One region of the Methylopila sp. 73B genome, then DNA from elsewhere that is predicted to be linked to it. Evidence: predicted binding sites of a transcription regulator. Region 1 holds the regulator's gene; each other region holds the start of a gene.
What was found. The regulator LexA, encoded in region 1, represses DNA repair genes until DNA is damaged. The targets are predictions, from matches to a motif close to TGTTCNNNNTGTGTTCNG.
Positions count from the first base shown of each region.

Region 2: rmuC (DNA recombination protein RmuC) is a predicted target of LexA. The motif match lies at 1,109-1,126, and genes of this name have one in related genera.
Region 3: K244_RS0118295 (helicase-related protein) is a predicted target of LexA. The motif match lies at 825-842, and genes of this name have one in related genera.

Region 1 covers NZ_JAFV01000001.1:1,160,868-1,163,131, forward strand. Annotated here, with positions in the region: gene K244_RS0105625 (vitamin B12-dependent ribonucleotide reductase) at 1-293, shown strand, start outside; gene lexA (transcriptional repressor LexA) at 604-1,305, shown strand; gene K244_RS0105635 (ComEC/Rec2 family competence protein) at 1,299-2,264, opposite strand, start outside.
Region 2 covers NZ_JAFV01000001.1:3,292,896-3,295,159, reverse strand. Annotated here, with positions in the region: gene fmt (methionyl-tRNA formyltransferase) at 1-439, opposite strand, end outside; gene def (peptide deformylase) at 463-1,035, opposite strand; gene rmuC (DNA recombination protein RmuC) at 1,169-2,264, shown strand, end outside.
Region 3 covers NZ_JAFV01000001.1:3,822,875-3,825,138, reverse strand. Annotated here, with positions in the region: gene K244_RS0118300 (DUF3108 domain-containing protein) at 1-695, shown strand, start outside; gene K244_RS0118295 (helicase-related protein) at 911-2,264, shown strand, end outside.

The DNA.
Region 1 (2,264 bases):
CGAACGTGACCACGATCGGGACGCCCCGTCCCGTCTCCGCGGGCCTCGCCGTCCAAGGGGCGACCGCCCTCAAGCGCGAGCCGCAGCCGGCGGCCGAGGAGGCCCTTGGCCACCTCGCCTGGGAGGCCCCCGCGCCCGCCCCGGCCGCCAAGACCGCCGAGACCCGCCGCATGGAGGCTCGCGTCAAAGGCTATGAAGGCGATAACTGCTCAGAGTGCGGCAACTACACGATGGTCCGCAACGGCACCTGCCTGAAGTGCGACACCTGCGGAAGCACGAGCGGCTGCAGCTGAACGCCGACGACGTAGAGATCCGCGCTCTCTACGAGCCTTCGGCTGTCCGTAGCTGGACAATACCTTTCGAGAACCCGGGCGGTCCCAGTGGGGCCGCCCGGAAAGCTTTATGGAACATACGACGAACGTTTGCGCATGCTGCGCTGGGGCCGGTGGTGGTCCTGCAGGGAGATCTCCCCCGCGTCGCCCGGCGCCTCGGCGCCCAAGGCTTGTTAAGCCGCGCGGGAACGGAACGTTAAGAGTTGCGGAACACATCTAGAACAGGTAGATATCTGTTCATGATTTGTTTTGATTCTTGGCGGGCCCGCCCATGCTGACGCGCAAACAGTACGAACTGCTCCGCTTCATCCATGAGCGGCTGAAGGAGACCGGCGTGCCGCCCTCCTTCGACGAGATGAAGGACGCGCTGGATCTCAAGTCGAAATCCGGCATTCACCGCCTCATCATGGCGCTCGAGGAGCGCGGGTTCATCCGGCGCCTGCCGAACCGCGCGCGGGCGCTGGAGGTGGTGAAGCTGCCGGAGGCGGCGGCCCCCCCTGTCTCGCGGCCCACGGGCCGGTTCGCTCCCAACGTCATCGAGGGCAATCTGGGGCGGGTGCGCCCGCCGCAGTCGGACGACGACGACAACCGCATGGTCGCGATCCCGGTCATGGGCCGGATCGCCGCCGGCGTGCCGATCGAGGCGATCCAGGCGAAGAGCCACACCATCGCGGTCTCCCCCGACATGCTGTCCACGGGCGAGCACTTCGCGCTCGAGGTGCGCGGCGACTCGATGATCGAGGCCGGCATCCTCGACGGGGACCTTGTCCTCATCCGCAAGCAGACCGTCGCGGACACCGGCGACATCGTTGTCGCGCTCGTCGACGACGAGGAGGCGACGCTGAAGCGCCTGCGCAAGCGCGGCGCGTCGATCGCCCTCGAAGCGGCGAACCCGGCCTACGAGACGCGTATTTTCGGCCCCGACCGGGTGGCGATCCAGGGGCGGCTCGTCGGGCTGATCCGGCGCTACTGATCGTCGTCCAAAGGCAAGTCGTCGTCGGCCGGGTCGGTCGGGTCGACCGGCTTTGTAATGTCACTCGATTGCGGCGGACGACGGGGTTCGAAACGCAGCGCCAGAACGTCCGGCGGCGGGCGGACCGTCGCCGCCGCTCCCTCCCAGGGCCTATGTCCGGCGGGATCGCGCGCGGCGGTCGCGACGAATGCGTCGCCCTCGCGCGTGAGCGACAGCGCGCCGGTGGCGCGCAACGCGGCGCGGTCGATGACGGCCGCCGTCTTAGCGCAGGCAGGCGGCGCCTCAAGCCGGGTGATGACGAGCGCCGCCCGCCGGCAATCCTCCTCGAAAGCGCGCGCGTCCCAGACCAGCGCGACGTCGCGTTCGTCGTCGAGCCGGCCGACGCAGCCATAGGCGTCGCAGCGCGGCGTCGCCGACCTCGGTGGCCGGCCGTCGCGGTCGACGATGTCGCCGTCGGCCGCGAGCCAGACCTTCGCGGCGAAGGTGGTCGGGCGGGCGCCCAGCAGCGCCAGCCGCCCGTCGGCGCCCCGGATCGCGGCGGCGCGGCCGTCGCGGTCGATCACCAGGTCCGGTCGCCCAGGAGCCGCAGCCAAAGCGAGGCCCGCCGCAATTACGGGCGCGGCTGCGTAGCGGAGGGCGGTTCGCCACACGCAGAGCCAGGCCAGCCCCAGCGACAGCAGGGCGAGCGCCGGGGCGCCGAAGGCTGGGATCGCGCGCTCGGAGCCCGGCCAGGAGGCGACCGCGCGGGCGATCGCCAGCACGCCGCTGAGGCCCCAGCCCATCAGGCTCCACCAGGGGCCGTCGAGGCCGAGCGGCGCGAACAGCAGGCCGCCGACCACGCAGGGCATGACGATCAGGCTGATCAGCGGCGTCGCGAGCGCGTTGCCGGCCAGCGCGTAGGGCGTCACCCGGTGGAAGTGGTAGGCGGCGAAGGGCGCGGTCGCGAGCCCCGCCACCAG
Region 2 (2,264 bases), 2.1 Mb from region 1:
CGGTGTCGAGGCCCTCCTCCATGCGCATGGCCATCACCCCAGTCTCGGCGTCGCCGGCCATGATCGCGCGCTGGATGGGGGCCGCGCCGCGCCAGCGCGGCAGCAGCGAGGCATGGCAGTTGAGGCAGCCGAGCTCAGGGGCCTCGAGCGCGGCCCTGGGCAGGATCAGCCCGTAGGCGACGACGACCGCGAGGTCCGCGCCGTGCTCCGCAAAGCGGGCGATCGTTTCGTCGTCGCGGAAGCTGCGCGGCGTCTCGACGGGAATTCCAAAACTGTCCGCCAGGCGGTGCACCGGGCTCCTGGTCAGCTCCATGCCGCGGCCTGCGGGCTTCGGCGCGCGGGTGTAGACCGCCGCGACCTCGTGGCCCTGGCCGACGAGCTCCGACAGCACGGGCGCCGCGAAGTCCGGCGTGCCCATGAAGACGAGGCGAAGGGTCATGGATAGGGCGCGGACGAGGCCGCTCAGGCCTCGACCGTCTCCGGCGCGGCGCGGTCGCGCTTGTCGCGGCGGGGGAACGACGGCAGCTCGCCCACGGCGCGCGCCTTCTCGAACTTCTTCATCACCCGGTCCCGCTTGAGCCGCGAGATGTGGTCGATGAACAGCACGCCGTTGAGATGATCGATCTCGTGCTGGATGCAGACCGCGAGCAGGCCGTCGGCCTCGATCTCCTTCGGGGCGCCGGTCTCGTCGAGGTAGCGCACGGTGACCTGCGCCGGCCGCTCGACCTCCTCGTAGTAGTCTGGGATCGACAGGCAGCCCTCGTCGTAGACCTGCCGCTCGTCGGACGACTTGACGATCTCGGGGTTGATCAGCGTCAGCGGCTGCGGGGCCTCGTCCTTGCCGGCGAGGTCGATCGTCACCACGCGCTTCGCGACGCCGATCTGGATCGCCGCGAGCCCGATGCCGGCGGCGTCGTACATCGTCTCGTACATGGTCGCGACGAGCGCCTTGACCTCGTCGTCGACGCGTTCGACCGGCGCGCTGACGAGCCGCAGCTTGGAATCGGGAAGATAGACGAGAGGCGAGGCGGCCATGGCGCAGTTTCGACAGCTCTTAAAGACCCAAGGGAGGCTCCGGCGATAAGCCCTTGCCGCAAGGGCGTCAACATGTTCTTTATTTGTTCGCGTTACTGCAGCCGTATCTTGCGTGTTCGAGGCGATTGTCGCGATGTCCGAAACTCTCCTTGTCGTCGGCGGTCATGCCCTCAGCCTCGGCGAAACGCTGGCGGGGCTCGGCGCGGCTGTGCTCGGCGCGCTGCTCATCGTCATCGTCGCGCTGTTCCGTTCGGCCTCGATCCAGCACAACGCGAGCGCCGAGGCCGCATGGCGGGCGCGGGAGGCGGAGGCCCGGCTTGCCGGGCTCGAGCGCCAGCAGTCCGAAGCAAGCGGCCGGCTGCAGGCCTTCGCGTCCGCGCTCGGCGCGCGGCAGGCCGATCTCGCGCGCGGGGTCGCGGAACGGCTCGACGCGGTCGGGGCCCGCGTCGGCGACGGGCTGGCCGCGAGCGGGCAGGCGACCTCCGAGCAGTTGTCGCGACTGGAGGCCCGGCTCGCGGTGATCGACGCCGCCGGCGCCCAGATCGGCGCGCTCGCGGGCCAAGTGACGGACTTGAAGGCCATCCTGTCGAACAAGCCCGCCCGCGGCGCCTTCGGGCAGGGCCGCATGGAGGCGATCCTCAAGGACGCCCTGCCGCCCTCGGCCTACGCCTTCCAGGCGCGGCTCTCCACCGGCGTACGTCCCGACGCGCTGATCCGCCTGCCCGGCGACCCGCGCGGCCTCGCGGTCGACGCCAAGTTCCCGCTGGAAGGGTTCGAGCGCCTGCGCACGGCTGAGACCCCCGAGGCCGTGAAGGCGGCGGAAGCGCGGGTGCGCGCCGACGTCGGCCGGCACATCGCGGACGTCGGCGACAAGTACCTGCTGGCCGGCGAGACCCAGGACGTGGCGCTGCTGTTCGTGCCCTCCGAGCAGATTCACGCCGAGCTCGCCGAGCGGTTCGAGGACGTGACCGCGCGCGCCTACCGGGCGCGGGTGCTGATCGTCTCGCCCTCGCTGCTGATGCTCGCCGTGCAGGTGGTGCAGGGCCTCACCCGCGACGCCGCGATGCGCGAGCAGGCGCATGTGCTGCAGGCGGAGGTCGGCCGGCTGATGGAGGACGTCCGCCGCATCGGCGAGCGGGTGGAGAAGCTCAAGAGCCACTTCGGGCAGGCCACCGCCGACCTCGACCAGATCGCGATCTCGGCCGAGAAGATCGGCCGCCGCGGAGCCC
Region 3 (2,264 bases), 2.7 Mb from region 1:
AGGGCTCGTCCTACGACATGAACGTGAGCGCCCGCATGACCGGCCTCGCGAAGTTTCTAACCGGGGGCCGCGGCGCGGCCACCTCGCGGGGAGCGTTCCGCCCCGACCACGTGACCCCGACCGCCTACGCCATCAACACCAGGTCCGGCGAGAAGGGCCAGGTCATCCGTTTCGCGCTGGTGTCCGGCGCCGTGCGGACCATGTCGGTCGAGCCCCCGCCGCGGACGGAAGGCATCGTGCCGATCTCCGACGCCGACAAGCGCGGCGTCGTCGATCCGGTCAGCGCGCTGATGATGCCGGTGGCGAGCGGCGGCGATCCGCTCGCGCCCGCGGCCTGCGACCGCACGCTGCCCGTGTTCGACGGCCGCCAGCGCTTCGACGTGGGGCTGAGGTTCGACCGCTTCGAGACGGTGAAGCCCTCCACCCCCGGTCCCGGCCAGTACGAAGGCAAGGTCGTCGTCTGCAAGGCGGCGTACAAGGCGATCTCCGGCCACCGGCCCGGCCGCAAGCAGGTGGAGTTCATGGAGAGCAACAAGGACATGGAGATCTGGCTCGCGCCGGTCGCCGGGGCGCCCGTGCTGCTGCCGTGGAAGATCGCGGTGCGCACCGAGATCGGCATGGCGGTGATCGCGGCCAGTTCGTTCACGGTCGGCGCGCCCGCGCAGCGGGCGTCGATCGAGGACAAGGATCTCTGATCCGCCTTCGGGACCTGAGGCTTTCAGCCGCACAACGTCGTCTTCGGGGCGCCCTCCAAAACCGCGAGTCGATTCAAGCCTTTGGAACGAATCGCGAATTTTCGTCAGGTCGCCGATTCGCCCCCCGTTCGTTCCAGACCCGTTCCGGTCGAAGGCCGTCTCCCTGGACTCGCGGCGCGTGCATCCCGCCGCGTCGAGATGCTAAGGAGAGGTGAATGACCGATGTCGCAGATCTTGCGCCGGCCGCCGCCTCGGACCTCGCCGCGCCCTTCCGCGGCCGCGGCGTCACGGCGGTGCTCGGACCCACAAACACCGGCAAGACCCACCTCGCCATCGAACGCATGGCGGCGCACGGCTCCGGGCTGATCGGTTTGCCGCTGCGCCTGCTCGCGCGCGAGGTCTACGGCCGGCTGGTCGAGAAGGTCGGCGTCGAGAAGGTCGCTCTCGTCACGGGCGAGGAGAAGATCAAGCCGTTCGGCGCGCGCTACTGGGTCTCGACCGTCGAGGCCATGCCGCGCGACCTCGACGTCGATTTCGTCGCGATCGACGAGATCCAGCTCTGCGCCGACCTTGACCGCGGCCACGTCTTCACCGACCGGTTGCTGAACCGTCGCGGGCGCTACGAGACCCTGGTGCTCGGCGCCGCCACCATGCGGCCGCTGGTGGAGCGCCTGCTGCCCGGCGCGAACATCGTGACCCGGCCGCGCCTGTCGCAGCTCCTGTTCGCGGGCGAGCGCAAGATCACCCGCCTGCCCCCGCGCACCGCCATCGTCGCCTTCTCGGCCGAGGAGGTCTACGCCATCGCCGAGCTCATCCGCCGGCAGCGCGGCGGCGCGGCGGTGGTGCTCGGCAAGCTCAGCCCCCGCACCCGCAACGCCCAGGTCGCGATGTACCAGGCGGGCGACGTCGACTACCTCGTCGCGACCGACGCGATCGGCATGGGACTGAACCTCGACGTCGACCACGTCGCCTTCGCCGGCGACCGAAAGTTCGACGGCCACCAGCACCGCCGGCTGAACCCGGCCGAGATGGCCCAGATCGCAGGCCGCGCCGGCCGCCACCTCAAGGACGGGACCTTCGGCACCACCGGCCGCTGCGCGCCGTTCGAGCCGGAGCTGGCCGAGCGCATCGAGGCCCACAGCTTCGACAGCGTCCGGGTGCTGCAGTGGCGGAACGGCAAGCTCGACTTCGGCTCGCCGGGCGCCCTGATCGACAGCCTGTCCCGGCCGCCGGCGGAGCAAGGCCTCACGCGCGCGCCCGACGCCGACGACGTCCGCGCCCTCATGACGCTCGCGCGCGATCCGGCCGTCAGGGACGCCGCGCGCGGCCGCGCGCGGACCGAACTGCTGTGGGACGTCTGCCAGGTGCCGGACTACCGCAAAATCGCGCCCGCCCAGCACGTTGAACTTCTCGCGGAGCTCTATGGTTTTCTGAGCTCTGCGGGTAAGGTCCCGACCGACTGGTTCGCGCGGCAGGTCGCAATGACCGACCGCGCCGACGGGGACATCGACACGCTTTCCGCGCGCATCGCGCATATCAGGACCTGGACGTTCGTCGCCAATCGCACGG